Regions from separate parts of the Chitinophaga horti genome, predicted to be linked through region 3. Evidence: riboswitches for the same ligand, from Rfam matches in the RefSeq annotation. Region 3 holds a riboswitch; each other region holds the start of a gene.

Region 1 (10,614 bases), 1.0 Mb from region 3:
AAAAGCTTTTTCATCGCGGTTCAGCTTGTCGTAAGCAGCGCTGGCATGTAACTGCTTCAGCAGCACGGTATCGTTTTTTTGAGAAGCCTCCGAGGTTTGCTGCATGATTTCTTTATTATCGTCCTGGTACTTTGTGTACAAACGCTCCAGCTCGTCGCGCCCGGCGGTTTTCTTTACAAACAGGTCGTGGGATTTGCTGCCGGTGATCTTTACGTTTGACAGTGCGTGTATCGGCTTACCCTGTTGCTCGGTTAACTGCGCGTTACCAGTAACATTAATGGCTGCATTCTCCGCCATCAGCTCGAAACCGCTGTACTCCCCTGCCAGTTGCACGTAGAACAGTCGTGGAGTGGATACGCTGCCTGTAAACACAAACTTCCCGTTTTTCACCACGGCGGAGTCTACGGGTTTCTCATCGCTGTGGGTCGCGGCGGGCAACATATATATTTTCACCCCATCTTCCAGGCCGGTGATTTGTCCTTTAACCGAATATTTTCCGTTTTGCGCCAGGGCTGGTGTGGCGGCGAACGCACCTGACACCATGCAGGCGCTTACAATCCATTTCTTCATTATTATTGATTTACGTTTTGTTTAATAGTACCGTTACCTGGATTATTGATGGCTCCCAGCGGGAAAGGCATCGTCCACAAATGCGATTCCGGCTTCAGGCTAAGGGTTACGTTATCCGCTTTTTTCGTTAACGTACGGGCGTATTGCGGGTCTTTATTGAAGCGACGCATGTCGGCGAAGGCGACGATCGTAAACAGCATCTCATTTTCTTTCGTGCGGCGGATGAGGTTGATGGCATCCCTGGTATTGGCCGCGCTTAGCGCCGTGTACGACTGCGGCAGTATACGTTTTGCACGCACCGCGTTCAATGCCTGCATGGCGCCGGTCAGATCATTATTGCGGGCCAGGCATTCTGCTTTGATGAGATACACTTCTGCAGTGGTGATGCCGCCCTGGTTGTAGCGGCCGGCTGTAATTGACTGGTAATAGGTTTCATTGCCCAGCGTCCGAAGCTTCCAACGGGCGGCGAAACTGGCGTCGCCGGGTTCAAAGCGGCCGGCACGATCTACCCGCACGTCGTTCTCCGAGCTTGCAAATGCCACTTCGCCATGCCCGAAAATATAGTTCTCGACATAGTCATACCCTTTTGGCGAAGGCAGCGAAGGGTATAATCCCGGCTGTTCAATGAGGTCTTTGTAGGACTCGTAATAGGCGGTCCAGTCGAACAACTGGTCGTTTTCCGCCAGTGCCATATCGGCGGCCTGTAACGCTTCGGGATAGTTGCCCATTTGCAGGTACACCCTCGCCCGGAAGGCATGTGCAGCAGCAACCGTAGCATGCACCACCGTAGCGCCGTCAGCAGGCAGATCGGGCAAAGCTTCCGTAATGTTGAGCAGGATGTAATCATACATTTCCTGGATGGTTACCTGTTTATGCGGCGCGCTGATATCAGCACTTTCGATCAGCGGTACAGATAATTTGCTGCCGGCATTGGCGGCTTCATACGTATCTGCATAATAGTTTACCAGCACGAAATAGTGCATAGCGCGCGCCAGCTTAGCCTGTGCCACCAGCGTTTTTCGTTGCTGCTCCGTGGCTTCGGTAGCGGTAGGCACGTATTGCACCAGCAAATTAAAGGTGGAGATAGCTGCGTAACCGGTGTAGTAAGTACCTTCTGAAGTATTGTTGAAGTTGATGCGGCTGGTACCTTCTTCCCACATGTAATTGATACGCGACAATTGCGAGTAGTTCAGGTTTTCCTGGCGTTCGTAATAATCGTTCAGTAACAACGTAGCCTGCGCAATCGGGAAACGCTGATTGGTATATTCATCGCGCATCAGTGCCTCGAAATCGGCCAGTGTTTTAGGGATTTTACGCCCCTTCGGCACCACGTCGAGGTAATCGTTACAACTGCTTAACACGGTGGCGAACAGCAGCACGAATGGTATAAAAACAGTGAATTTACACTTCATGATCATTTCTTTTCGTTCATAACTAAAATCCGAGATACAGGCCCCATACATAGTTTGGCCTTCTATAGCCGCCCATCAGAAATTTGGCATCCTTATCCGCCGCCAGCGTAAATAAGTTTTCGACGTTAAACTGCAGGCGCGCACTTTGCATGAAAGCCTTCGCTATTATCGCCTGCGGCACATTCCATGCGAGCGAAATATTACTCAGGCGAATATTGCGGGCGTTCAGCACATTGATGGAGGAATTAGCGTACAGTGTATAAGTATCTGAGTTGAAGTCGGGATCTTCTGCAAATAAGGCCTTCGGCACATTCGTCCGCAGCTCGTCGCCCGGTTCCCGCCAACGGTCTGTGATACGCTTGTGCACGGAGCCGAACTGTGTCATGTAACTGAATACATTGTAATTGTATTCGTTATTCAACATCGGCAGGTTGCTATTACGCATTTTATGCCCGCCTTCATAAGTAAGCAGGAAAGCCAGTGTAAGCCCTTTGTAACTGAGGGCGCTGTTAAACGAGCCGCTGTAAATGGGCACCGTGGTACCACTGTACTTCACCGCAGCCAGGTTGGGCGGCGATACCAATGCTTTATTCTTCGTTTCGTCGTACACCTGCGGCAGGCCCTCTTCATTTAAGCCGGCCCACTCATAGCTGTAAATAGCATTAAACGGGTTACCTACGCGCGGATACGCCTCCGGGTAATCCATCTGGTAGATGTACATCGGCGCTTCCACCTTTACGTGAGTCACTTTATTGCGGTTGAAGGCAAAAAGGCCTGTCACGTTCCAGTTCCAGTCTTTGCTTTTTATTATATCTGCGGATACGGTTACTTCTACGCCATGGTTGGTCATTTCTCCGTTATTGATCTGGTAGGTGGCAAAACCAAAACCTTCCGTAGGTACGCCCATGGTATTCGCCAGCAGGTCTTTGCCTTTCTTGTTATAGTAATCCACCGAACCGGTAATACGGTTATTGTACATCGCGAAATCTACCCCCACGTTGCCTGTAAAGGTACGTTCCCACGACAGCAGCGGGTTGGGCCGACTGGCAATTGATCCCTCCAGGCCCCCCAGCTGGTTGTTGCTGTAATAGAAAGCAGTCATGTATGGGGCTGAGTTTTTAGCGATATTTCCGCCCAAACCATACGAGCCGCGCAGTTTCAGGAAGGAAACGAAACCGGGTGTAAAGAAGTTTTCCCGGTAGATGTTCCAGCCAAGCCCCACCGACCATAACGGTTTGCGTTGATAACGGGCGTCGGTACCCCAGAGGTTCGACCGATCCCAGCGAAGACTACCGCTCACCAGGTACTTATCGTCGTACGAATAACCTGCATTACCGTAAAACGACACAAAACGGTTGATTGTTTCCTGGTCGTAGCCAAGGTCCCGGGCAGAGAAACTGCCATTAAAGAACAGGCCTTGCGCTCTCGCGAGGTCAGCGGCATTCACGAGATCGTAACTCAGCACGTCCGGATCATAGTTGTATTGTGTTTGCTCGTTAAATTCCAGCTTAGCGTGGCGAGTTTCCGAACCAAAGATGGCAGTCAGGTTATGTTTACCGAAACTACGGTCGATGTTCAATTGCTGGCGGAAAGTATATGCGCTGCTTTGCCTTGAATTACGGTTGTAAATGTGGCCATAGGGCAGTTTATAAAAGAACCCTTCAGCGGCCGTATAACCTGCAAAACTGTTTACGCGATTGCGCACGTAGTAGCTGTTTTTATCGTAGAGGCGACTAAAGCGCTGGTTATTATTTTCATACTGAAAAGATGACTGGTAACTGATCCAATCTGCAAACCGAACTTCCAGCCGCGCAACACTGCGACTGTTAAACGACTTATTATGCCCGATATTACGACTGATCTCATCCAGCGGTGTTACATTGGCACTGTACAAACCATACTGGTCGATGATCGACAGATCATTTACGCTTAAGCGCGAGCTGGCCAGGGAGGTGAAATGTGAGCCATCGGCATTCACCAATCTGTCATATGGCATCACCGTATATCCCGGCGACAGCGCATTAAATGCTTGTTCACGGCTATCACCGGCAAGCAGGTAGGTGCCCACTTCGAGATCGAGCCATTTGGTAAGGTGGGCGGTGTTGCGGATATTGATGCCGAGGTTCCGGTCGCTGGCATAACGATCTTCCAGCGCATCGTCGCGGTAAGTAGCCGAGGCGTAGAATGCGTTTTTTTCCCCCGCGCTGGCAATACTTACGTTATGTTGCTGCAGGAAAGTGTTACGTTTGGCATAACGCGCCATATCATCATAGTAATTGTAACCACCGGCGGCCAGTGACGCCAGTTTCGCATCCAGCTGTTGTTGCGTGATGTTGCCTGCATAAAAATCGAAGTATGCATTGGCGCCCTGGTTGATGTATGCTTTATTGTCCAGCATCGATTGTGCGTACGACGCGGCATCCGGCCCCTGTAAGCCAGGATTACCTGCGGCCCATTCTTTTTCCAGCTCCACCAGGTCGGCCGCATTTGCCCTGTTACCGGTGTAAAAATTATACGGCTGAAACGTGAACGTACTCGAAGCATTTACCTGCGGACGTCCCTTCTTTGCTTTTTTGGTAACGATCACGATCACACCGTTAGCCGCGCGGGCACCGTAAATCGACGCAGCAGCGGCATCTTTCAGCACTGTTATTTTTTCTATATCCTCCAGGTTAAGGCCTGGCAAGGCTTCTGTAATATCACCAAACGAATTGAGCGAAGTGTTTTCCACGGGCAAACCGTCTACCACGTATAAAGGCGACGTGACCCCGTTCATGGAAGTAGTGCCGCGGATGAGACCATTGTTGTAACCGGCCACACGCCCTTCCAGCAGGGAGTTGAGATTGCTGAGCCGCTGCTGTTGCAGTACTCCCGCAGTAACCGTAGCGAATGCACCCGTAGCACGCTCCTTACTTAGCGTTTGATACCCGGTGGCGTAACTGTTGATCACCACCGCTTCCAGCGAATCGGTAAGCTGTTCCATCACTACTTCAAAACTGATGGCAGCCGGTTCGTTAGTCAATGTTTTAACGCCCGCAACCGCACTCCCGTTCAACAAGCGCGACAAACTGATCTCTCTCGACTTGAATCCCAGCGAGGATACCTGTAACACCGCGTTCTCACTCACCCGCTCCAGCGTAAACATGCCATTGGCATTGGTGGAGGCGCCGGTGGTGAGTCCGCGCAGGCGCACCGAGGCGCCGGGTAAAGGTTCACGATCGTTCGTAAAAACAATACCCGACACCTTCAGTTCGCGGGGTTGCTGTGGCGCAGTAATTGCTTCCACAGGCTTCTCTGAAAGAAAAATGGTTTGTACCGATATGCGGTACTTTAATGGTTGGTTTTTGAGCACTTCGTCGAGGAACGCCGGCAACGGCATATCGCGGGCATCAATGGTTACAGGCGGCCTGTTTTTCAACAGACTTTTGTTATACATCACTACGAAGCCGGCCTGTTTTTTTATGGCAGAAAACACCTTTTCGAGCGGCACCTCCTTTCCTGAGAAGGTAATACGTTGTGAGGCGACTTTGGCTGATACGTGCATGCACAGCACGAGTAAAAGAAAACTGGTTAATCTCATGATCCGCAGCATTTGATGGAGAGGGCGCTGCGTTCCGGCAGATGCGCCGGTATTGCTGCCTGCCCCAGGTAACAGGTACAATGCCCGGCCAGGAGCGTGCGTACGCCACCGCCCTCCAATAACACATTTTTGCATAAATTGCAGTGGTTTTGGTTGAAAAATGTTGTGAGATACAATTTTATACCTGACCCTTATTACACCGGAAGTGACGCCAATCACTTCCGGCTTTTACAGGCCGGTTTACGTCTAAAGTTGTGTTATTACGGTAATATCACCAGCCTCCTGCCAGCTTCCATCCTGAATTTGATCTTTAATTCTTCCAATCCGATAAGTACGCCCGACAAAGGTTCATTGCGGCTCATTTCACCGCCGAGGGTAATGTCAGGCACTTTTCCTTCATATACGATATCGAGGTCGTACCAGCGCGCCAATTCGCGCATCACATCCTCTAATTTCCTGTCCTCAAAATTGAACAAGCCGTTCTTCCAGGCCATCACAGCGTCTACGTGCGCGTTTTGCACCACCTGCAACTGCCCATTACCCAGGTTCGCCTGCTGGCCGGGCCGCAGCACGACCGGTTCGTCATTGCCTGTAACGCTTACCTTGCCATCCAGCAAAGTGGTGCTGGCGATCTTCTCATCCAGGTAGGCTTTTATGTTAAAGCGGGTGCCTAATACTTTTATTTCCGAGGATTGATTTACCTGCACGGTAAATGGTTGCGCATCATTCTTCGCCACTTCGAAATAGGCCTCGCCTGAAACTTCCACGCGGCGTTCTGCGCCTGTAAAAGCAACGGGGAATTTGATCATAGTTGCTGAGTTGAGCCAAACCCTGGTACCGTCTGGCAGCAGTAGCGAAAACTGGCGGCCGCGCGGGGTGTTAACGGTATTGAAACGGACTGCATCCGCTTTACCAGATTGCTCATCGTAGGCCAGCTGCCCTTTCAGTAAACGAATACGGCTACCACCCTGTCGCGCCACTTCTCCGTCGGGCAAACTGTCGAGCAACACTTGTTCGCCGTTATCGAGGGTGAGTATGGCGCCTTCCCTGCCGGGCAACACGTCTTGTATGGTAGTGACGGCCAAATCAGGGGCGGCTTTTTGCGCGGGCTTTAACCAGATATAGGTAGCAGTGCCACCAAGCAACAATATAGCTGCCGCAGCCCAGCCCCATCGCCGCATAAAATGCACCCGGTGTACCGGTGCTACCGGCCGTGGCACAGGTATACGCTCCAGTTCACTGAGCTGTGCCGACAGCCAGTCGTTATCGGCAAAAGCATCCGCCAACTGCCGGTTCGCGGGATGTTCGTCCATCCACAACGACAGCTGTTGCTCCTCTTCGGGCGTAATGCTGCCATCCAGCTTCTTCAGGAGCCACCGCTCCAGCCTATCTATGCGATGTTGGTCCATACAGGTAAAGATGCCGGCCAAAATGACGAGCCTCCATGTATACCACAAGGAAGCTGGCGTTTTAACCAAAGGATCTGAAAAATAATTTTAGAAAGTCTTAAGCAGGAGTAATAATGCGAAGAACCCTTTATCCGACAGGCGGAAGCGCAACAGCTTCAGGGCGCGGGACTTCTGGTTCAGCACCGTTTGAGGAGAAATGCCTAACTGTTCGGCCACTGCCGCGGTAGACATCTTCTTTATAAATAGTAGTTTAAAAACGTTCCCACACTGTTCCGGCAGCCGGTCGATCTCATTAAACACCTCTGCCAGCACCCTGGATTTCAGCATTTCCAAGTCGGCCTTTTCTTCCCCTTCGGGAGACAGGTACAACAGTTCCTGGTGAGAAAGCTCGTGCCGGTCGCGTGCTTTCAGGTAGTTGAAGCAGCTGTTACGCACGCTTACATACAGAAATGACTTGATATCTGATAAGTTATCGAAGTCGGTCCGTTTGTTAAACAGTTTGATCATGCTTTCCTGTGCGATATCTTCCGCCTCTCCCTCGTGTTCAATGATCTGCCGGGCGAAGTATACCAGGCCACGATAGTACTTCTCATACAATGCAGCCGTGCCGGCCCCGGTACCTTCCCTGAAAAGCCGGATCAATTCGATTTCACTATACGGTTGATTGGTCTGCAAAACGTGCGCTGGATTACTTTGGCTGGCAAGCTATAAATAATGCGGGAGAAAACTCAATATTTTTACCTACTTTCACGCCGCAATTGGTTTTTAACGGTGCGTTCAGCCCGTTAAAATTAATAGGGAATCAGGTGCAAATCCTGAGCAGACCCGCTACTGTAAGTTCTGTTGAACACTTCGACATCCTCATTGCCACTGTTTTTGGTATACTAAGAACGGGAAGGCCGTCGAAAGTGAGAACAAGCCAGGAGACCTGCCACTGCAGATAGATTAAAGCCTTCGCGGATGAGGCTTTAATACATGAAACTGAAATGATTTCAGCTGTTTATTGTCGTATCCCATCCAGCCACCTGCTGGGAAATTAACTATTGATGTATATATCAGTTACATCAAAAGCGTTGCTATTAGCGCTTTTGACATCTATTTGTATCAACCTGTACGGGCAGTCTGTCCCGAAGGATACTGCTGCCGTAAAAACGCTTCGTGGAGTTACGATCTACACATCTTCCTATAAAGAAATTATTCCCGCGCAACAACTGCATGGCGAACAGCTTAAAAGCCTGAACAGCTTCTCCGTTGCCGATGCCATCCGGTACTTTGCCGGTGTGCAGGTAAAGGATTACGGCGGTATTGGCGGCCTTAAAACCGTAGATATGCGCAGTATGGGCACCAACCATATGGGCGTGTTTTACGATGGCATACAATTAGGCAATGCGCAAAACGGGCAGATCGACCTGGGCAAGTTCTCGATGGACAATATCGAATCGATCTCCGTGTATAATGGCCAGAAGAGTGAGATCTTTCAACCCGCCAGGGATTATGGATCGTCGGGTACCATCTATCTTCGCAGCCGCAAGCCAGTATTCGATTCTGCACAAAGCACGCACATTAAAGGCGTGTATAAAACCGGCTCGTTCGACCTGGTAAACCCTTCGCTGTTATTCGAGCAAAAGATCACCAGCAACGTGAACGCTTCGTTCAGCGGGGAGTATATAAAGTCATCGGGGCGGTACCCCTTCCGCTACAAACGCGTATTTCATGATTCCAAAGACGTAGCCTGGGACACCACTGCCATCCGGCAGAACGGCGATATTGAAGGCTTGCGCCTCGAGAGCGGCCTGTATGGCAACATTAGCCGCGGCTTCTGGAGTGCTAAAGCATACTTCTATAACGCTGAAAGAGGTATACCCGGCGCCATCGTGAACAACGTCTGGAAACGCTCGCAGCGCCAGTGGGACCGCAACCTCTTCCTGCAGGGATCTTTTCAGAAGAATGTGCTGCCGAAGTACGACATCCAGGTCAACGCCAAGTACGCCAACGATTACATGCGTTACCTGAACCCCGATACGACTTTGATGTACCTGGACAACAACTTCCGGCAGCAGGAATGGTACGCATCCGTGGCGAACAAATACAGCATCACGAAAAAGATCGACATCAACCTTTCTACCGATTTCCAGTATAACACCCTTAGCTCTAACCTAGACGGCTTCGTATTTCCCGAGCGGTTTACGTCCCTGGTCGCACTGGCCGGTGCGGCGGAACTGGGTAAAGTAAAGATGCAGGCCAGTGTGTTAGGCACCTTTATACATGAACGAATTAACCGTGGCAACACCTCCGCCGGTGATGGAGCGGTAGCAGCGCCCGCCAAAAGAGAACTGACGCCTGCGGTGTTCTTCTCCTACAAGCCGTTTACGAAAGCTGACTTCAACATCCGGGCCTTTTATAAAAACATCTTCCGGATGCCGACTTTCAATGACCTCTATTACACCGACATAGGCAACATCGCGCTGGAACCGGAGTACACACATCAATACAACCTTGGGGCCACCTACCAAAAGAGTCTTAAAAACGGCCTGCTGCGCGAATGGAAACTGCAGGCCGACGGCTACTTCAATAAAGTGACCAACAAGATCGTCGCCGTACCAAAGGGCAGCGGCATGTACCGTTGGATGATGATGAACATCGGCACCGTGGAGATCAAAGGTGCGGACGTGGTATCGGATCAGGCCTTCGCGCTGGGGACCGACCTGGTACTGAATGTAAGACTGGCCTACACGTACCAGGTAGCGCAGGACTTTACCCGGCGTAAAAACCCGGAGCTGGAAAAGATCACCTACGGCGGCCAGATCCCCTACATTCCCTGGCATAGCGGCTCGGTGATAACCAGCATCCTGTTCCGCGACTGGCGACTAAACTACAGCTACATCTATGTGGGCGAACGCTATCACAACTCGGCGAATATACCCGAGAACTACGAGCAGCCGTGGTATACGAGCGACCTGTCCGCCTCAAAAGAAATCAAGCTAAAAAAGTTTCGCTTGAAAGTATCGGGGGAATTGAATAATGTGTTTAACCAGGATTACGAAGTCGTACTGAACTACCCGATGCCGAAACGCAATTACAAAATCATTTTATCCGTTGAGTTATGAGAATATACCCGATACTATTCCTCCTCCTGGTATCGCTTACCTGCTGCAGGAAGGACGTGGAAGTATTCATCAATGAGGACACTAACCTGGATTCTACCGCCAACAACGGTTTCGCGGGCTTCTACCTGCTGAACGAGGGCAACATGGGCAGCAACAAAAGCACCCTCGATTACTTCGATTACACCACCGGCAAATACCAGCGCAACATCTACGCGGTATACAATCCCACCGTACCCAAAGAACTGGGCGATGTGGGCAACGACATCGCTATTTACGGCGGCCGCCTGTATGCCGTAATCAACGCCTCCAACAAAGTAGAAGTGATGGATGCCCGTACGGCCAAACGCATCGGGCAGATAGAGATTCCCAACTGCCGTTACATTAAGTTCGATAAAGGCTTCGCGTATGTAACGTCTTACGCCGGGCCTATCGAGATCAACCCCAACTATACGCAGAAGGGCTATGTAGCGAAGGTAGATACCGCCACCCTGGCCATTGCAGATGAATGTATGGTAGGCTACCAGCCCGACAACCTG
Region 2 (10,614 bases), 2.8 Mb from region 3:
GTGATTTGAGCGAAATCAAAGCGATTACAAGGCTGTTTGGCGACGCGCCTACTCACCTGCAGATAAGTGCCACCAAGTCAATGACTGGTCACCTTTTGGGTGCCGCCGGCGCCATCGAAGCGATTGCCAGCGTGATGGCCATCCGTCACTCTATTATACCGCCTACCATTAACGTACACACGCCTGATCCCGCTTTGCCGGCAGGGCTGAACATCGTGATCAACAAGGCGGTAGAGGCTAAAGTGGATGTAGCGATGAGCGATACCTTCGGGTTCGGTGGCCACAATGGTATCGTGGTATTTAAAAAGTTTAACGGCTAAGCGCTATTTTTGCGAATTAACAAAAGCAGCGTTATGAAGAAGATCATATCAGGATGTAAATACGCCATCGCTTCGCTGGTCGCGGTGTTTGCCGGTGAAGACGCGCAGGCGCAGACCAGGCTCACCACGCATAGTACGATCGGGTGGTACAATACCTTTCACACCGTAAAGGTGAACGATAAATGGTCGGTGTTGGGCGAATACCAGTGGCGTCGCACACACCTGGTCAAAAACTGGCAGCAGAGTTTATTCCGGGTAGGCGTGCAGCGCAACCTCACGAAAGACATCAGCGTGCTGGCCGGTTATGGCTGGATCGAAACGTTCCCTTATGGTGATTATCCGCCTGCCGCGGCGCAGCCGTTCCCGGAGCACCGTATTTATGAGCAGCTGGTGATCAATGATGTACATGGGCGTGTGGCGTTTAATCACCGCTTCCGGTACGAGCAGCGCTGGCTGGGTTTACTTGATGCCTCGGTGCCTGCGGAAGATAAACGCGAAATCACGGACTGGCAGTTCCTGCAAAGGGTGCGTTACCAGTTCCGCACACAAATTGCGCTGAATAACCCGACGATGACGGATAATACGATCTACGCCAGCGTGTACGATGAGTTGTTCATCGGTTTCGGCGGACAAATACTCAACAACATCTTTGACCAGAACCGTGTAGGCATCATGGCAGGTTACCGCCTCAACAAACGCTTCAGCGTGGAGGCCGGCTTCCTTAGCCAGATCGTGCAGCAGGCCCGCCCGGTAAGCGGATCAGACGTTTACCAGCATAACAACGGGTTTATACTCAATACGATATTCAACTGGAATTAATCCTAAAGGCCGGTGCCACATACGCACCGGCCTTTTTTGTCCCTCCATCTTTGTGCTTCGTCACATTTGCCGCAGCGGCGCTGATACTAAGGTTATACTTGCATTCTCAAGCCATTCTTTTACCCACTTTGGTAACCCTTTTCAGCCGCCGTTGTGTCACTCACTTCGGCGGCTGTTTTCGCTATTCGTCAAATTAAAATAGGGTTAAAATCGCCTCCTGTGCAGGAAGTAAGTGCCTGTTCGTTTATATTTGTCCCTTTCCCCGTTAAACATTCATTGCGCAGCTATTTACATGGAAAATACAAAGGAGATCAAACAGCGGGTTTTTACCCCTTACCAGGTTTTTGTGATTACGATTCTTGCTTTCCTGCAGTTCACCGTCGTACTCGATTTTATGGTGATGTCGCCACTGGGCACGCTGCTGATGGATAAACGATACATGGGCCTTACGCCCCACCAGTTCACGACCGTGGTATCTGCCTACGCCATCAGCGCCGGTATATCCGGGTTCCTGTCGGCCAGCTTCGCCGATAAGTTCGATCGTAAGAAGTTGTTGCTGTTCTTTTACAGCGGCTTTGTACTCGGCACGCTGTTCTGCGGTTTGGCCCCCACGTACGCCACGATCCTCGCAGCCCGTATCTTCACCGGCGTATTCGGTGGGGTGCTGGCGTCTATCTCTTTCGCCATTATCACCGATCTGTTTCCGCTACAAGTACGCGGACGGGTGATGGGCTTCGTGCAAATGGCTTTTTCTGTCAGCCAGATCATGGGCATCCCCGTAGGGATTAAACTGGCGTCGATGTTCAACTGGCATGCGCCGTTCCTGCTGATCGTAGGCATATGCATTCCGGTGGGCATTATCATCGCCATCAAACTAAAACCGGTAAATGCACACCTGCAACTGCAGCAGGCTACCCGCGACCGTAACCCGATGGCGCACCTGTTCAGCGTCATCAAACAGCCGGCATACCTGCGCGCTTTTACCGCCACGATGCTCATGGCGACGGGCGGTTTTATGCTCATGCCGCTGGGCAGCGATTTCACCGTGCATAATGTGGGCATTCCTTTCGAAGATCAGTTTCTCATTTATATGGCAGTTGGCTGCTGTACGCTTATTGCCGGGCCTTTATTGGGCAAACTGGCCGATAAGGTCGGTAAGTTCAAAGTATTCGTGGGCGGTTCTATCCTGGCCATGATCATGGTCGGTGTATACACGCATCTCAGTATCACTCCTATCTGGGTGGTGATCATCATCAACGCCCTTATGATGATCGGCGTTTCTTCCCGCATGATCTCCGGCAGTGCGCTCATGACTGCGGTCCCCGAAATGAAGGACCGCGGTGCGTTTATGGCCGTGAACTCTTCCGTGCAACAGGTATCTGGCGGCATCGCCGCGCTCATCGCCGGTATGATCGTGATCCGCCAGCCGGACGGGCACCTGGAGCGGTTCGATATCATGGGGTATGTGATCATAGCAAGTATGATCGCGATGATACCGTTACTGTATGTCGTGTACAAATACGTGATGTCGAAAAGTACGGCTGCGGAGAAGAAGGCGGCATAAGTCGCGATGACACCGTGTGGTATAAAAGTATGTAATGTCGAAGCGTACGGCTGCAGAGAAGAAGGCGGCTTAAGTGACACCGTTATTTTACGTGGTATACAAGTAGGTAATGTGAAGCGCACGGCTGTGGGGAAAGGCGGCGTGCGTCTTTAGCGGCTTCTACGAAAAGAGAAGAGGCGGAGCAGTTTTTCCTTCAGCGGCTTATTGCGGTACTCCTGCTGAATATCCAGCAGGCACTTGCGGCACAGGCATTCCGTATAGGCGCCGGCGATGTGTTCGCGCATCTCCGCATTCAGCTCGATCCCGTTACACTGGCATTGGAGGATGTTGCCCACTTTACATTCAAAGGGAGCATTACATCGCTGGCAGTATTTGGTTTCGTGACACGGCATCTAAAGCGCTTTTAAGAAAATAATATAATTCACCAGTTCGCCCTGTTGATTCATCAACGGAAAGCTTTCTAACCGGGTAGGGAAGGGGCGGCCGGTTTGCGAGTGTACGGTAAACTCGGTCTCGAATGGCTGCTGTGCCGCGATGGCCCGGGTCATCTGCTCGATCATCGAGGCGTCGCTGTCTTTATTCCGGAACTGTTTCAGTTGTTGATGCAACACCGCGTCCGCACTATACCCTGTAATCTCCCACAAGTTACTGCTTATGAATAAAATCTGGCGTTCGGGGTCAGTTACGATCACCAGTTTGTTGTCCCGGAGCAGCGCCTGGGCAAAATCCCACCTCAGGTGCCAGTTTTGATCCGCAGCGAGCTTGTCCAGCTCCTGTACATCACTGCCCAGTTTCAGGTTGCGATGGTAATAGGAAATGAAAATGTCCCAGCTCATGAGCGGGGCATTAAACCTTGGGCTGGATTGTTTAGCTGTTGTTTTCATAAAAAGGCCGCACTGCAATTTAGCAATGCGGCCGGATATTTAGATGGTTACTTGTTGTTTTACCACTTCCCTCGCCTTGGCAGCAGCCTGCACCATGTTGATGAGGGCGGCTTTGGTTTCAGGCCACTTGCGGGTTTTAAGTCCGCAGTCGGGGTTTACCCACACGTTTTGTATCGGCAACAACTGCGCCGCTTTTTCCAGCAATGCGGCCATCTCTTCCACACCCGGTACGCGGGGCGAGTGAATGTCGTACACACCAGGCCCGATCTCGTTCGGGTAGCGGAAGCCGGCAAAGGCATCCAATAGTTCCATCTGCGAACGCGACGTTTCGATCGTGATCACATCGGCATCCATTGCGGCAATGTGTTCGATGATGTCGTTAAAGTCGCTGTAACACATGTGCGTGTGCACCTGCGTATCATCCTTCACACCACTGGCCGATATACGGAACGCTTTCACGGCCCAGTCGAGATACGTTGGCTGGTCCTGTTTCCGCAACGGCAACCCTTCGCGAATCGCAGGCTCGTCTATCTGTATGATATGAATGCCCGCCTTTTCCAGCGCCACCACTTCATCGCGGATAGCCAGTGCAATCTGGAACGTGGTTTCGGAACGTGGCTGATCGTCGCGCACAAAAGACCATTGCAGGATCGTTACCGGCCCCGTGAGCATGCCCTTCATCGGTTTGCTTGTTTGCTCCTGCGCAAAGCGGCTCCAGCGCACGGTCATGTCGGCCGTACGGCTTACATCGCCGTATATCACCGGCGGCTTCACACAACGGCTGCCGTAACTTTGTACCCACCCGTTTTTAGTGAACAGGAAGCCGTTCAGCAGTTCGCCGAAGTATTCCACCATGTCGTTCCGCTCAAACTCGCCATGCACGAGTACGTCCAGCCCGATCTCTTCCTGCACGCGGATCACGTTGATGGTGGCTTTTTCTATTTCCGCATCGTATTCCGCAGTGGAGAGTTCACCTTTCTTCAGGCGCGCACGCAACTGGCGGATGTCGTCTGTTTGCGGGAAGGAACCGATCGTCGTAGTCGGGAACAGCGGCAGTTTAAAGCGCTGTTTTTGTAACTCCTGCCGTACGCGGAACTCGCTCGCGCGTTGATCATCTTTAGGGCCGATGGCGGCTGTCCTGGCTTTTACGGCTGCCTGGTGAATGAGCGGAGACGTGCTGCGTGCTGCAATGGCGGCCTGGTTAGGGGCGAGCAGTTCGGTGGCGCCGTGCGCGATGGCGTGCAGTTCCTTTACCTCCTGCAGCTTCTGTTTGGCGAAGGCCATCCAGTTTTTGATTCCTGGTTGTATCGCCGTTTCTGCCTCCAGGTCGAAGGGGGTGTGGAGTAACGAGCAGCTCGGCGCGATCATTACCCGATCGGTACCAATAGCGGCTACCGCTTGTTGAATGAGTGCGAGTGATGCATCGTAATTGTTTTTCCAGATGTTACGGCCATCTACCACGCCCAGTGAAAGCGTGAGCTGTGGAGGTAGTAGTGGGAGCGCGGCTGCCAGCTGTTGCGGTGCCCGTACCAGGTCGAGGTGCAGGGCACATACAGGCAGGTTTACCGCCAGTGGCAGGTTTTCGCGCAGGTCACCGAAGTAAGTGGCGACGAGCAGCTTTAATCCTTTGCAGGCCTTGCGGATCTCTTTGTAAGCCCACTCGTAAGCCTGGCGGTCTTTGTCGGCGAGGTCCATGGCCAGGAAGGGCTCGTCCAGCTGCACCCATTCGGCGCCGAGCGACTGCAAACGTTGCAGGGCTTCGATGTACACGGGTACAAGTTTGCGGATCAGGTCAATACGCTGGAAGCCGGCTTCTTTTTCCTTGCCCAGCAGGAGGTACGACACAGGGCCGATCAATACCGGTTTAGGCACGCGGCCTAACGCGTGTTTGGCGCCGCTGAACTCCGCGAACAGCTTTTGGGAAAAGAGGCGAAATTCCTGTTTGGCCGTGAACTCCGGCACAATGTAATGGTAGTTCGTATCGAACCACTTGGTCATTTCCATGGCCTTTACGTCCAGCCCGTTTTGCTGGTAACCCCGCGCCATGGCGAAGTACAGGTCAAGCTCCGTGTTGCCTTTTACGTCTGTAACCACGGCCGCATAGCGCTGCGGGATATTACCCACGAGCAGGCTGGCGTCGAGCACCTGGTCATAAAAGCTGAAGTCGTTGCAGGGAATGAGGTCGATGCCCGCGGCCTGCTGAAGGTTCCAGTGTTCTTCCTGGAGCAGTCGGGCGGTTTGGATCAGTTCACCGGCAGTGATCTTTTGCTGCCAGTATTGTTCACAGGCTTTTTTCAGTTGCCTGTTGGCCCCCACACGCGGGTAGCCGAGGTTGTTCTTGAGCATACGCATAAAACATTTAAACATTATGAAATAATGTTCCTTCAGTTTTCGGTATGCTTTCGGAAGTGAGATAGGGGACACAGGTTTCCCTGTCAGGCACAAAATGGCATGGCCTGTGCTTGGGAAATTGGGTCCTGACTATGCTTCATTGCGCGAAAGCATTGGTCTTGAACAGTAGGGCAAGTATCCTGGCTTGTAACGTTATTGCCGTCCTTCTCATGCCTTATGGAATGGCACAATGGAACTTGTTTCAGGCAACAACTCAGGTATGTTACTTACAGTTGCGCGACAGCCCGTGATTTACACACGGTTCCTTATTAAAAGCGGCTTTCACCGCTTACCTCACTGTGGAAGAGAAAATTAAAGAACTAAGGCAACAAAGATAGCACTACGCGCCATCAATTCCAAAGGCATATATGGCTAAAAAATAAATATCGAAAGCAGCGAAGGTTTTTAAAAGCATTATCGTCCAATACATAATAACAAACGAACACCAACAAATTTTATGCGGCAGATAACGGCGATCATCGTTTTTACCTTACTGGCACTGGGCGCACAGGCGCAGGACCTCATACTGAAGGGCACTTTTAAGAACAAGGCCGGCGAGGCCCCGGTACGCGGCGCTACGGTGCGGGTTACCTCTCCCCAGGACTCCACTTATAAATTTAACGCGGTAACCGACAGAAACGGTTCTTTCGAAATAAAAGGCATGAAGCCGCAGCTCGTATTACTTACCGTTACGTCTATCGGGTTCAGCGAGTACAGCAAGGCATTCATGCTGGAGCCAGCCTCGGCTGATATGGGTGTGCAATACATGATAGAGGGCGCCCGCGACCTGAAGGCTGTAACCGTGAAAGGCCAGGTACCACCAGCACAGCAAAAGGGTGATACCACACAGTATAATGCAGCGGCTTTTAAAACTAATCCGGATGCATCGGGCGAAGACCTGGTGACCAAGATGCCGGGCATTACGGTAGAAAACGGTACGGTAAAGGCACATGGCGAAAATGTACGTAAGGTGTTGCTGGACGGTAAGGAGTATTTCGGGGAAGATGCAACACTTGCCCTGCGTAACCTGCCGGCAGAAGTGATCAGCAAAATTGAGGTGTTCGATAAACTGAGCGACCAGGCACAGTTCACCGGATTCGACGACGGTAACTCTATGAAAACGATCAACATCGTCACCAATGGCAGCATGCGGGCTTCGCAGTTCGGTAAGGTGTTTGCCGGTTACGGTACGGATGATCGTTACAGCGCAGGTGGTAACCTCAACATCTTCAACGGCGACCGCCGTATTTCCATTATCGGGATGGCTAACAACATCAACCAGCAGAACTTCTCTATGCAAGACATTCTCGGCGTTACCGGTGGTGGCGGCGGATTTGGTGGTGGCCGCGGCGGCGGTGGTCGTGGCGGCGGTGGCGGTCGTGGTGGCTTTGGCGGCGGCGGCGCAGGCGGCTGGGGTGGCGGCAATGCCGGCAACTTTATGGTGGGTAACTCCAGCGGTAACAACAAAACCAACTCCTTCGGCATCAACTTTACCGATAACTGGGGCAAGAAGTTGCAGGTGACGGGCAGCTACTTCTTCAACAACAGCATCAACGAAAACCTGACCAACACCGACAGGCAAACGATCCTGAGTGCAGACACCTCTACCTACTATAAAGAAACGGCACAAAGCAACAGCAAAAACTACAACCATCGCATCAACCTGCGACTGGAATATAAGATCGACTCGATGAACACGTTGTTCATTACGCCGAACATCAGTTTCCAGGATAACAGCAGCAACACCTTAAATGAAGGTTCGCTCGGCTACGACCCGGTAAAGGCATACTCGCTTACTTACAACAGGCGCGCTAACGAAAACAAAGGTTTCAACTTCAACAATAATATTTTGTACCGCCATGCGTTTGCAAAACGCGGCCGTACGATTACGCTGGGTGTAACGACTGGTTTCAATAAACGTGACGGTGAAACGTATCAGCAGGTATACACTACTAATGTTTCCAACAACGTAGCACAACCGTCCGATTCCAGTGATCGTCACACACTTCCTAAGAGCGATGGCTACCAGTTGTCGGCTAATGTGTCGTACACCGAGCCAGTGGGACAAAAAGGACAGTTGCAGTTCAGCTATAACCCGTCTTACTCCAAAACGAACGCTGACCAAAGGGCTTACCTGTTCGACGATGTGGAAAGTAAATATTCGCAGTTTGACACCACGCTGTCTAACGTATATTCCAATACTTACATGACCCAGAGTGGTGGCGTTAGCTATCGTTTGGGCGATCGCGACAAGATGTTGTCTGTCGGCACCAACTATCAGTACTCAGAACTGAACGGCGACCAAACCTTCCCGATGACACCCCGTACCCGTAAAAACTTTACCAACGTGCTGCCCAATGCGATGGTGCGCTGGAAGTTCAACGACCGTAACAGCGTACGTTTGTTCTACCGCGCTAATACCACGCAGCCTTCCATCACGCAGTTGCAGGGCGTATACAATGTAAATAACCCGCTGTTCTGGACAACCGGTAACCCGGACCTGAACCAGCAGTATTCCAATACCCTCAATACCCGTTATAACTTCACTAATACCACTAACGGCTCCAGCTTTGTAGCCAACGTGTTCTTCCAGAAAACCCAGGACTATGTGGCCAACGCGACGTACGTGGTGCGCGGCCGGGATTCACTGGTGGTAAGTAACGATACGCTGAAACGCGGTTCGCAGTTAACCAAACCCGTTAACCTGGATGGTTACTGGAGCCTGAATGGTTTCCTGAACTATGGCATCCTGCTGAAGGCGCTCAAAACGAACCTGAACGTGAATGGTGGTATCAGCTACTCGCATGTACCGGGCATCATTAACCAGGTAACCAGCATGACCGATAATTATAACTACAGCGGTGGTGTGGTGCTGTCGAGCAATGTGAGTGAGTACATTGACTACACGGTATCGTACACCGGTAACTACAACGTGGTGAAGAATAGCGTGCAGCCTTCGCAGAATTATAACTACTTTTCCCATGTAGCCAGTGCGCGCCTGAACCTGCTGAGCAAAAACGGCTGGTTCCTGTCAAGTGACTTGAATAACCAGTATTACAGTGGGTTGGCCGACGGCTACAACCAATCTTACTGGCTGTGGAATGCCAGTGTGGGCAAGAAGTTCCTGAAGGAACAAAAAGGCGAGCTGCGACTGAGCGTATTTGACCTCCTGAACCAGAACCGCGCGATCAGCCGTACGGTGGATGGTAACGTGATAGAGGACGTGAGCACCATGGTGTTACGCCAGTATTTTATGCTTACATTTACTTACAAGCTGAAAAACTTCGGCAAAAGATCATAAAGCCGGCAAGCCGCTCCCGTAACGGGGGCGGCGCTGTCGCAGTAGAAAAGTTCAACTTCACTATTTGACGGGTCTGATAGAAAATCTGAAGCAGGGCGATGCAGCTGCTTTCAAAAACGTGGTGGACACCTGTAAGGACATGGTGTACAATACGGCTATTGGTATCCTTCAAAATGCACAAGATGCGGAAGATGTGACCCAGGAAGTATTTATGCAGGCTTTTGAGTCGATATCGTCGTTTAAGGGAGATGCGCAGGTAAGCACCTGGCTCTACCGTATAGCTGTTACCAAATCGTTGGACCATCTGCGTAAAAAGAACCGCAAAAAGCGCTGGGCAAAGATTACCAGCCTGTTCGGTTTAAACGACGAACCTTTGGTGGAACCTGCCGACTTTCACCACCCGGGTGTAGCGTTAGCCAATAAAGAGCGATCAGCGTTGTTGTTTGGTGCCATGGCCCGCCTGCCCGAAAATCAAAAGGCAGTATTTGTATTACATAAGCTGGAAGGGTTAAGTGCCAAAGAGATTGCGGCCGTGCTGGAAATCAGCCTGGCGTCCGTAGAGGGGCTCATGCATCGTGCGAAGGCCAACTTGCGGGAGCAGCTGGAAAAATATTACAGAAGTTGAAAATTCTGCGGAGGTTTTTCCCCGGATTGTCGTCTAATAAATATGTACCGTATGAGAAAGAGAAAAGACATTGAGCAGGAGATAGATGCCGTACTGAACAGTATGGATGGAAGTGAGCGGGCCACGCCCGGCGACTTCTTTTATACGCGTTTACAAGCCCGTATGCAGCAGGAGCGCCCCGGTTTACTGGAGCGCCTGGCCGGGTTTATGTCGCGCCCGTCAGTAGCCATTACCGGTATAGCGGTGATACTGCTGATCAACGGCGCCACGATGCTGAAACAATGGTATACCGCACCTGCCAGGCAGGACCAGGTAGCGCTGCAGGCTTTTGCAGAGGAGTATAGCCTGGGTGTGGTTACTTTTTATGAAGATGAAAAAACAGAGCCCTGATGACGATGCCAACTAAGAGCAGGATACTCGGTATCCTGGTAGTCATCCTGCTGGCCACCAATGTGGCGATGCTTGTTTTCTTCGTTTTCCTGAAGCCGCAGCCGCCGCAAAAGCAAGGCAAAGGCAGGGGCGGTTACGATGTAGCCGTGATCCTGGAAAAAGAAGTAGGCTTTAGCAAACAGCAGATGGATACGTATAATCATTTGCGTGAGCAACACTGGGAAAAAATGAAACCTTCCTTTATGGCAATGCGTACCGCGAAGGACAGTTTTTACCAGCAGTTGTACCTGGACGGGGTAGCCGATTCTGTCGTGAACCGT
Region 3 (10,614 bases):
GCGCTCCAGTGTTTTAAAACCGAAGTAATCGAAACCGAAGTCACGGTCATAAATGATCGTGGAGTCGAGGATCTCCGCATTCTTCCTGATGATTTCGTATACGTCGTCCGCGATGAGTGCGGCAGATTTACCGGTTTTAGGATCAAGGTATTCGTAAAGATTTTTTACCGTCTTCGAGAATGACTTGATGGTATTTTTATGCAGGTTGCTCACCGCGATGCGGGAAGCCAGCAGTGCATAGTCTGGGTGTTTGGTGGTGAGCGATGCAGCTGTTTCAGCAGCAAGGTTGTCGAGTTCACTGGTGGTTACGCCATCGTATAAACCCTGGATCACTTTCTTTGCCACGTCGATAGAATCAACGTACTCCGGCGCCAGGCCGTAGCAAAGCTTCTCTACGCGTGCAGTGATTTTGTCAAATTTTACGGTCTCTTTTTTACCGTCTCTTTTTATAACAAACATTTGCTCGAATTTATTGGGTGGTTAATAGTAGTCTTGTTTGATGTATCCGGTGATATATGTCCTAGAAGTCTTCGTCAAGGCTGAATGTCTGGGAATCTTTGCCGCCCATTACACCCGCTTTCTGATAATCGCCTACACGTTTTTCGAAGAAATTCGTTTTACCCTGCAGGGAAATCATTTCCATGAAGTCGAACGGATTCGCGGTGTTAAACATTTTAGCGGCGCCCAGTTCGCTCAGCCACCTGTCGGCTACGAACTCGATATATTGTTTCATCAGTTCTGCGTTCATACCGATCAGTGCAACCGGCAGTGCTTCTGTGATAAATTCTTTTTCGATTGCAACAGCGTCGCCAATGATTTCCTGGATCTGTTTTTCGCTGATCTTACCTTCCAGCATGCTAAAGAGCAGGCAGGCAAATTCGCAATGCAGACCTTCGTCGCGGCTGATCAACTCGTTGGAGAAGGTCAGGCCTGGCATGAGGCCGCGTTTTTTCAACCAGAAAATAGAGCAGAAGGAACCGCTGAAGAAGATACCTTCTACGGCAGCAAAGGCTACCAGTCTTTCTGCAAAAGTGCCATTCTCGATCCAGCGCAATGCCCATTCTGCTTTCTTTTTAACGGCAGGAACGGTTTCAATAGCGTGGAACAGGCGATCTTTTTCTACCGGATCCTTTACATAAGTATCGATCAGCAGGGCATAGGTTTCAGAGTGGATGTTTTCCATCATGATCTGGAAACCGTAGAAGCAACGTGCTTCCGGAATTTGTACTTCGCTCATGAAGTTTACTGCCAGGTTCTCGTTCACAATCCCGTCGCTCGCAGCAAAGAAAGCCAGTACGTGGCTGATGAAGTGGCGCTCACCATCGTTAAGAGCCGCCCAGTCTTTCAGGTCGCCGCTGAGGTCAATTTCCTCGGCCGTCCAAAAGCTGGCTTCATGCCTTTTATACATTTCCCACACTTTGGGATAATTAATTGGTAGCAGCACAAACCTGTCCTTGTTCTCCTTTAAAAGGATTTCATTCTCATTGTTCATCAATCAGTGTTTTATATGGTCTGTAATGTGCGATAACTAAGTCGATACGACGGCAGATAACTTTTCCGGCAGTCACCGGTGGAGGTTACTTTCGCCAATACCTTATTACGCGAAGGCTTTGACAAATCTGTTGGTTTGGCAGGTTTCCTGGCTTTCCCATTTACTTCCGGCCTTCCCGTGTTCTACACAGTGGCAAGGGGGAGTGGAAGTAAATCTGAACCGTTTACTGCACGGGCCGGGGAATCACAGTAGCGCGTCTGCTCGTGAATCTCACACGATTCCCTATTAATCATGCCGAAGTGGTCGGCATAAACCAAAACAACAATGTCAAGAACTGTTGCAAATGTAAGAAGTGCTACATGGGTTAATCCCAAAAGTTGCTAACAGGTGTGGAAAAACAATCGTACTTTTTATAAGACTCCCTGTGGTGAACGAAAGACGTTTTCTGGCACTTTTTTTAACATGCAATACACATGTTTTTTTATCAAAAAGTGTGGAGTTGTATACACGAAAATTAGTGATCAAATCTGTGGCTGATCATCAGCGTTTTACACTTTTATATTCTTTTTTCCTTGTTGATGAATTTCCTGCGGATGATGTCCTGTACCGGGATTCCCTCGATTTTACTCTCCAGCCAGGAAATAATATCCAGGTAAAGGAACGAACGTTTTTCATATGGGTTCTGGGAGATGGTTACCAGCTTTTGCTTCAGATCTTTAAACGCTTCGCTCAACGCTTTGGGGTGCGCATACATATTCTTGCGCAAAAACTTTAATATTTCTTCCATCACACTGCTTAAGTCTTTGTTTTTCGCAATGAAGTGATAAACAGACTTGATGAGGTATTCCACCAGGCTGTAATTTTCCAGCTCGTAGTGGGCGATCAGGTGAAGGATACGCGCGAAACACTGGATGTCAGCCCGCAAATTGCCTATCCTTAAATGAATGATCTTATTCAGGTAAACAATGGCGTTGTTGTTATCCCCACTGCCGAAATACAAACAGGCGATCTTATAATAAAAAACGAGCACGCGGTGCTGGTCAACGGTCAGCTGATGCTCGGCGATCTGCGTTTCCAGCTCGGGCACCATCGCCAATCCCTCGGTGAAGGTACCCTCCAGGAAGTGGCGGTTCAACCGTGAGGTATAGCGGTACACGAAGGAGGAGGTGCGGGTGTTTTCGTTAAAGCTGTCCTGGTGTTCGTCGATGTACGACTCAAATGCTGCCAGCGCCTCTGCAAATTTCCCATGGTTCATGGTGTAAAAGTGGGCGGTCAGCAGGTTGTGCATCGCCTTCACGTACATGTCCTGGTCGGTTTTTAACAGGGATGGGTACTCGGTGAAAAGATCAACCCACTTCTGGGTATACCGGTAGTACATGGCAAAGTCCTGTAATATGTAGTAGTACCAGCAATGTGCCTGGTACATGTAGATCTTCTCATAAAAACTCATATTCGGCAACTGCCTGCCGGGCAGGTTCGTCTCGAAGAAACTTTTCATCATCAGCACATCCTTCTCGTCCCGCGCATGACCCAGTTTCAGGTACAGGCCATACATCCGCAGGCTGAGGGTGGATAACTTACTCACATGATTCAGGTGGGCATTGATGTCCTGCGATTCCACACTTAACTCTTCCGCCCGGTTCTCCAGGCTGCGGGTGATGTGCCGCGATTCGATCAGCTTCTCAAATTCGATAATTTCATAGCAAAGCATCACTTCCTCCTGCTCCCGGGCACTAGTCTTGGCCTTAGCCAACAGTTTCAGGCTCTGGGTGTAAAGGCCTTTGTTGTACAGTACACGGGCATAGTCCAGCTGTTCCCGCAGCTCTATCAGCGGGTCCTTTTGCTTGTAAAGCAGCCGCAGGGTGGTGAGCAGGTGTTTATACAGATGGGCTTTAACGTTGGACAGCTGCTGTTTCTTGATGTCGGGTACTTTTTTCAGGATCACCTCCTCATCGTACTCCTTCATCCTGTCCATTACGTTGAACAGCTGGATAAAAAGCACGTCCTCTTTATCGTTGTTTTTATTAAAAGCCAGCTGAAAATTCCGCTTTTCAGCTTTTGTTAAGGTTTTTATTAATATGAAAAGCGCATCGTTAATACTGTTGGGCATCGTTGATTTATGGTTATATCGTACTGTTTTTCAATAATTTAGGTGAATTTAACCTGCTTTGCGGATCGTAAAAGACGCAAATTTAGCCATAGCCTTTTAGTGTTCAGCCGTTAGATTTGAAGGTATAAAATCAGAGGCGAACACAAAAATAAGGAACGCAACAAAACAAAAGTTTATTACGGATGGGAAAAACACTATTTGACAAGATTTGGGACAGCCACGTTGTGAAGAGCAAGGAAGGGCATCCCGACGCCGTTTACATCAACACCCATTTTATACATGAAGTTACCAGCCCCCAGGCATTTGACGGACTAAGGAAACGCAACATCCCGGTGTTTCGTCCGAACAAAACCAGGGCTACCGCCGACCACAACGTACCTACCATCGATCAGCATTTGCCGATTAAAGAAGCATTGAGCCGCCACCAGGTGGAAATGCTGACTAAAAATACAGCGGAGTTTGGCGTAGAACTGTATGGTTTGGGCCACCGCTACCAGGGCATCGTACACGTGATTGGTCCCGAACTGGGTATTACCCTCCCAGGCATGACCATCGTTTGCGGCGACAGCCACACGTCTACCCACGGAGCTTTTGGCGCCATCGCCTTCGGCATTGGTACCTCGGAAGTAGAGCAGGTATTGGCTACCCAGTGCATTTTGCAGTACAAGCCGAAGCGTATGAAGATCGAGGTGACCGGTCAGCTGAAGAACGGCGTACTCTCCAAAGACATCATCCTTTATATCATTTCCAGGATATCTGCTTCCGGCGCTACCGGCTACTTCGTGGAATACGCCGGTGAGGCGATCCGTAGCCTGAGCATGGAAGGCCGTATGACGATCTGTAACATGAGCATCGAAATGGGTGCCCGCGGTGGTCTGATCGCCCCGGACCATGTTACTTTCGATTACATCAAAGGCCGCGAATTCGCTCCGCAAGGCGCTGCCTGGGATGCTGCCCTCGATTACTGGAAAACGCTGTTTACCGATGTAGACGCGGAGTTCGATGAGGTGCTGACGTTTAAAGCAGAAGATATTGAGCCGCAGGTGACCTACGGTACCAATCCCGGTATGGGCATGGGCGTTACCCAGCACATTCCTGCACTGAACGAAATCGAAGACAGCGAAAAACCTTCTTTCTCCAAATCACTGGCCTATATGGGCCTGGAGCCAGGCGGCAGGCTGCTCGGCAAAAAAGTGGACTACGTATTCATCGGCAGCTGCACCAACTCCCGCATCGAAGACCTGCGCCTCGTGGCCGACTTCGTAAAAGGAAAAAAGAAAGCCGACGATGTAACCGTATGGATCGTACCGGGTTCTAAACAAGTAGAAGCGCAGGCGATCGAAGAGGGGATCGATAAAATATTTGAAGAAGCGGGTTTCCATCTTCGTCAGCCGGGCTGTTCTGCCTGTCTGGGTATGAACGAAGACAAAATACCTGCCGGTAAATACTGCATCTCCACTTCCAACAGGAACTTTGAAGGCAGGCAGGGCCCGAATGCCCGCACCTTTCTCGCCAGCCCGCTCACTGCGGCGGCGGCAGCCATTACAGGCATTGTATCCGATGTAAGGGAAATGATCTAAAACAATTACCATGAGCACCTGGGACGCTGGTTTATATAAGGAACAACACAGCTTCGTATTCCAATACGGCAGCGACCTGCTTTCGTGGTTGCAGCCCCTCGAAGCCGAACGTATACTGGATGCCGGCTGCGGCACGGGCGAACTGACGGCCGAAATCGCCGCTTCCGGCGCTTCTGTAAAAGGAATCGACCTGTCGGCCAGCATGATCAAAAGTGCGAAGGCGCATTATCCTGCGATGGATTTTGAAACGGCTGATATCGCGACTTTCGAACTGGAAGAACGTTTCGACGCCATTTTTTCTAACGCCACCCTGCATTGGGTGCGCGAGAAAGAGAAGGCGGCGGGGCAGTTATATAAACACTTAAAGCCCGGCGGCAGGCTGGTGCTGGAAATGGGAGGGAAGGACAATGTGTCAGGCATTCTCAAAGCACTGGAACAAGCCATGGCCAAATACGGAAAGGTGTATAAACCATTCTGGTATTTTCCTTCTGTAGCCGAATACACCACTGTTCTTGAAAATGCGGGCTTCCGGGTGAACCGGGTGCATTATTTCGATCGCGAAACCACGCTCAAAGACAATGAGAATGGCATTATCCGCTGGCTCGACATGTTCGGGTCACACTTCTTCGAAGGCATTGAAGCGACTGAGCGCAACGCCATCCTGGAAGAAACGCAGCGGCTGATGGAACCGACGCATTTCAACAACGGCAAGTGGACGGCCGATTACAAAAGATTGCGGGTACTGGCGGTGAAGCCGGCCACCGCGCACTAAAACATTGCATCAAACTATGGATAAGATATTTAAAAACCTGGTGTCAACCGTGATACCGCTGCCGATAGAAAACATCGATACCGACCAGATCATCCCCGCACGCTTCCTGAAAGCGACCACGCGTGATGGTTTTGGCGAAAACCTGTTCCGCGACTGGCGTTTCGACGAAAACAACCAGCCGAAACAGGATTTTGTACTTAACAACCCGATCTATTCCGGTAAGATACTGGTCGCCGGTAAAAACTTCGGTTGCGGCTCTTCCCGCGAGCACGCCGCCTGGGCCATCGCGGACTTTGGTCTGAAGGTGGTGGTGAGCAGCTTCTTCGCGGATATCTTCAAAAATAACGCACTGAACAACTTTATACTGCCGATCACCGTTAGTGAAGCGTTCCTGCATAAAATTTTCCAGGCAGTGGAAGCAGATCCGAAAGCGGAAGTGGAAGTGAACCTGCAGGAGCAGTATATCGCGATCAAAAGCACCGGCGAAAAAGAATCGTTCGACATTAACGCGTACAAAAAAACCTGTTTGCTGAACGGCTACGACGATATCGATTACCTGTTGAGCCTGCGCACAGAGATCAGTGAGTACGAAACATCACGACCTTTCAATTTCTAAATAAAAATTACACATACAACCAAGCACTGTTACAAACAATGGGAGTAGAAAAAAAGATACTGGTAATACCCGGCGACGGCATCGGACAGGAAGTAACTTCCTGGGGCAAAAAAGTACTGGAAGCGATTGCTGAAAACTTTAAACACAAGTTTACGTTTGACGAAGGCATCATGGGCCACGTAGCCATCGAAGCTACGGGCGATCCGCTGCCGGACGAAACACTGGAAAAGGCACGAAAGAGCGACGCCATCCTGTTCGGCGCAATCGGTCACGCGAAATACGATAATGATCCAACCCTGAAAGTAAGACCCGAACAAGGTTTGCTGAAAATCCGCAAGGAACTGGGATTGTACGCGAACCTGCGCCCGATCAAACTGTTCGACGATCTGCTGCAGGCATCCAGCATCAAGCCGGAAATATTGCAAGGCGCCGATATTCTTTTCTTCCGCGAATTAACAGGCGATGTGTATTTCGGAGAGAAGAAACGCAGCGAAGACAGGACATCAGCATCCGACCTGATGATCTATCACAAATATGAAGTGGAACGCATTGCACGCAAAGCTTACGAGGCTGCACGCACCCGCCGTAAAAAACTTTGCTCTGTAGATAAAGCGAATGTACTGGAAGCTTCCCGCCTGTGGAGAGAAGTGGTACAGGAAATCGCGAAAGAGTACCCTGACGTGGAAACAGAACACATGTTCATCGACAACGCCGCGATGCAGCTGATCAAAGACCCGAAACGTTTTGATGTGGTGCTGACGGGCAACCTGTTCGGCGACATTCTTACCGATGAGGCTTCGCAGATTGCAGGCTCCATGGGTATGCTGGCTTCTGCGTCCGTAGGTGATGCTATCGGCTTCTACGAACCTATTCACGGCTCTGCGCACGACATCGCCGGTAAAGGCCTGGCTAACCCGCTGGCCTCTATCCTGAGCGCCGCACTGCTGCTGGATATCTCTTTCGGTTTGAAAGATGAAGCACAACGTGTGATCAAAGCTGTGGACGTTACACTGCGCCAGGGCTACCGCACTATGGATATTGCGACCAAACATACCGCTAACGAGTTTATTCTCGGTACCGATGCTATGGGCGCCAAAGTATTGGACAATCTGAACTAACAACCCATCTAAATTCGAAAAACATACTAACAATGGATAAGAACCGAGTCTATATTTTCGATACCACCCTGCGCGATGGCGAACAGGTACCTGGCTGCCAGCTCACGACCGTTGAAAAGATCGAAGTGGCAAAGGAGCTGGAAGCCCTTGGCGTAGATGTGATTGAAGCAGGTTTTCCTATTTCCAGCCCTGGCGATTTCCAGAGCGTGGTAGAAATATCCAAAGCAGTTTCAGAGCCTGTTATTTGCGCCCTTACCCGCGCGAATACAAAAGATATAGATGCTGCGGCAGAAGCGCTGCGTTTCGCTAAGAGAGGCCGTATTCATACCGGCATCGGCGCTTCCGATATGCACATCAAATATAAATTCAACAGCACCCGCGACGAGATACTTCGCCGTGGCGTGGAAGCGGTGAAGTACGCCCGTAAATTCACCGACGATGTAGAGTTTTATGCAGAAGATGCCGGCCGTGCAGACAACGAGTTCCTCGCCCGCATGATCGAAGCGGTGATCGCTGCCGGTGCTACGGTGGTGAACATCCCGGATACCAACGGTTACTGTTTGCCCGAGCAATACGGTGCCAAGATCAAATACCTGGTAGATAACGTATCTAACATCGATAAAGCAATCATTTCGGTGCATTGCCATAACGACCTGGGGCTGGCTACAGCCAACTCCATTTCCGGCGTAATTAACGGGGCAAGGCAGGTGGAATGTACCATCAATGGTATTGGCGAAAGAGCAGGTAACACATCCCTCGAAGAGGTGGCCATGATCATGAAAACACACCACGCGTTAGGTTACACTACCGGCATCAATTCAAAACGTATTTACGATATCAGCAACCTGGTATCTACGATGATGCGTATGCCCGTGCAGCCAAACAAAGCGATCGTTGGGCGTAACGCCTTCGCACACAGCTCCGGCATTCACCAGGATGGTATTCTGAAGCACCGCGAAAACTACGAGATCCTTGATCCGGAAGACCTCGGCATCAATCCAAACTCTATTATTCTTACCGCCCGCAGCGGCCGCCACGCGTTGAAACATCACCTGGAAAGACTGGGTTACAAGATCGACAAGATCAACCTGGATGAGGTGTACCAACGTTTCCTGGAAATGGCGGACAAACAGAAAGAAATAAGCGACCACGACCTTCAGATGCTGATGGGCGACGGCCAGGATAAAAACTACGACGAAAAGGCAATTAAAGTAACTTTGTTACAGGTAGTATGCGGTGATCCGCTGCGCCCGATGGCCACCGTTAAGTTGAAGATCAATGGTGAAGAACGCGAAGCCAGCGCGGCCGGTAACGGTCCGGTTAACGCGACTATCAACGCTATTCACGAAATTATTAAGGATGATATTCTACTGGATGAGTTCAGTATCCAGTCGATGCACGGCGGTAGTGAAGATGTAAGCAAAGTAAACATGCACGTAAAGCACGCAGGTAAATCTTACTACGGTTTCGGTACCTCTACCGATATTGTAAACGCCTCTGTACATGCTTATGTGGATGCGCTGAACAAAATCTACTAAGACATAATCAGCCAACGTATAGTAAGGGTCGGGCGAGGTGCCTGGCCCTTTTTTATTTCCCATACTTGTTCACCCAGGCCGTCATCTCATTCGAAATCAACAATACATTCAATGGATTCGCCGCTCCTAAATCATGCCCGGCACCGGTCAGGGTGACCAATTTATGAGGCACGCTCTTCGCTTTCAATTCCGCTTCCAGTAAGGTTGCCTGCTGGTAAGGTACGATGTTGTCTGTCGTACCGTGAATCAATAACGTAGGTACGTTTTCTACATAGTTAATCGGGCTGGCAGCGGAGAATTTTGCGTTGATAGGTTGACCGGTTGCATACGTTGCGCCGGCCAGGTTATTTAAGGCGCCGATCACGCCGATCGTTTTCGCGTATTCCAGGAACGAGCGCTCGTCGACCTTTGTAGGGCCAGCCAGTGAAATAATAGCGCTGATGCGGTTTGCCGGGTCGTAGTTGTAGCCGTATAACAGCGACATATGTGCACCGGCACTGCCACCGCAGATGACGAACTTCGTTTTGCGGGATTGCCAGTTGTTCATGCCGACGATATGATCGATGGCTTTGTTTACATCGGCCATCAGTTCTCCATAATGCACGCTGCCGCTCACGTAGCGGTAACTCATGCTCGCACTGCTGATGCCTTTAGTCAGGAAGAAGTCCTGGAAGTTACGCATATCCTCTTTGTTGCCTGCCGTCCAGCCGCCACCGTGAATAAATAATATGAACGGGGTGCTGGTGTCATGCGCTTCTGCCAGGTATATGTCCATCTTTTGCCGGTTGTCGCTGCCGTAAGCTACATTGGTCAGCTTCTCGAGCGGGTACGTAGTGCGGGGAGGTGTATCATTGTCGCTTTTCGAACAGGCGGCGAATAGCAGTGTAAACAGCAACAGGTAGTTTCTCATATAGCAGGTTTTAACGTTTATCCAGTTCTTCAAAACGTATATCCATCAACGGATATTTCTTATGATCCCTGAAAAAATAATGCCACCATTCCGTTTCGAGGGCAGTGAAGCCATGTTTTTCCATTATTGTCTTTAATAAACCCCTGTTGGCCGCAACAGCACTGTCTTTTAATGGATAATTATGATAGGCTTTTTCGGTAAAGTCATCGAAATCGGTAGGCATAACAACTTCTTTTCCTGTTTCCAGGTAGATAAGTGTGAGGTCTACCGCGGCACCTCGATTGTGGCCCGAGCCGTTGGCGGGATTAGCGGCATAGCGATCGTCGGGTACGATAGCCCACATCTTTTCGGTAACTTCATAAGGGCGATACCCATCGAATATTTTAAAGCCGTAGCCTAAACGGTTAAGCTCGCGCTGGGCTTCCAATAAGGCTTTGGCGACGGGCAACCTTAGAAAAACAAGGGCTTGGCGATATAA

The links. Region 3 has a riboswitch for cobalamin ahead of MKQ68_RS15700 (ribonucleoside-diphosphate reductase small subunit). Riboswitches for the same ligand answer to the same signal wherever they lie in the genome.
Region 1: it holds a riboswitch for cobalamin, as region 3 does, so the genes downstream of both, MKQ68_RS11615 (TonB-dependent receptor) here and MKQ68_RS15700 (ribonucleoside-diphosphate reductase small subunit) in region 3, are expected to answer to the same signal.
Region 2: it holds a riboswitch for cobalamin, as region 3 does, so the genes downstream of both, metE (5-methyltetrahydropteroyltriglutamate--homocysteine S-methyltransferase) here and MKQ68_RS15700 (ribonucleoside-diphosphate reductase small subunit) in region 3, are expected to answer to the same signal.

The regions. Positions count from the first base shown of each region.
Region 1 covers NZ_CP107006.1:2,871,251-2,881,864, forward strand. The annotation lists gene MKQ68_RS11590 (TlpA disulfide reductase family protein) at 1-570, opposite strand, end outside; gene MKQ68_RS11595 (RagB/SusD family nutrient uptake outer membrane protein) at 573-1,982, opposite strand; gene MKQ68_RS11600 (SusC/RagA family TonB-linked outer membrane protein) at 2,005-5,562, opposite strand; gene MKQ68_RS11605 (FecR family protein) at 5,823-6,971, opposite strand; gene MKQ68_RS11610 (RNA polymerase sigma factor) at 7,059-7,646, opposite strand; cobalamin riboswitch at 7,714-7,921, shown strand; gene MKQ68_RS11615 (TonB-dependent receptor) at 8,060-10,078, shown strand; gene MKQ68_RS11620 (YncE family protein) at 10,075-10,614, shown strand, end outside.
Region 2 covers NZ_CP107006.1:1,079,055-1,089,668, forward strand. The annotation lists gene fabF (beta-ketoacyl-ACP synthase II) at 1-320, shown strand, start outside; gene MKQ68_RS04535 (DUF2490 domain-containing protein) at 354-1,139, shown strand; gene MKQ68_RS04540 (MFS transporter) at 1,432-2,703, shown strand; gene MKQ68_RS04545 (cysteine-rich CWC family protein) at 2,853-3,095, opposite strand; gene MKQ68_RS04550 (PAS domain-containing protein) at 3,096-3,587, opposite strand; gene metE (5-methyltetrahydropteroyltriglutamate--homocysteine S-methyltransferase) at 3,627-5,933, opposite strand; cobalamin riboswitch at 6,092-6,290, opposite strand; gene MKQ68_RS04560 (TonB-dependent receptor) at 6,436-9,279, shown strand; gene MKQ68_RS04565 (RNA polymerase sigma factor) at 9,344-9,904, shown strand; gene MKQ68_RS04570 (hypothetical protein) at 9,956-10,294, shown strand; gene MKQ68_RS04575 (hypothetical protein) at 10,294-10,614, shown strand, end outside.
Region 3 covers NZ_CP107006.1:3,888,690-3,899,303, reverse strand. The annotation lists gene MKQ68_RS15705 (ribonucleoside-diphosphate reductase subunit alpha) at 1-459, opposite strand, end outside; gene MKQ68_RS15700 (ribonucleoside-diphosphate reductase small subunit) at 521-1,492, opposite strand; cobalamin riboswitch at 1,613-1,825, opposite strand; gene MKQ68_RS15695 (hypothetical protein) at 2,049-3,602, opposite strand; gene leuC (3-isopropylmalate dehydratase large subunit) at 3,785-5,182, shown strand; gene MKQ68_RS15685 (class I SAM-dependent methyltransferase) at 5,193-5,954, shown strand; gene leuD (3-isopropylmalate dehydratase small subunit) at 5,971-6,570, shown strand; gene leuB (3-isopropylmalate dehydrogenase) at 6,609-7,688, shown strand; gene MKQ68_RS15670 (2-isopropylmalate synthase) at 7,721-9,226, shown strand; gene MKQ68_RS15665 (prolyl oligopeptidase family serine peptidase) at 9,279-10,136, opposite strand; gene MKQ68_RS15660 (M15 family metallopeptidase) at 10,147-10,614, opposite strand, start outside.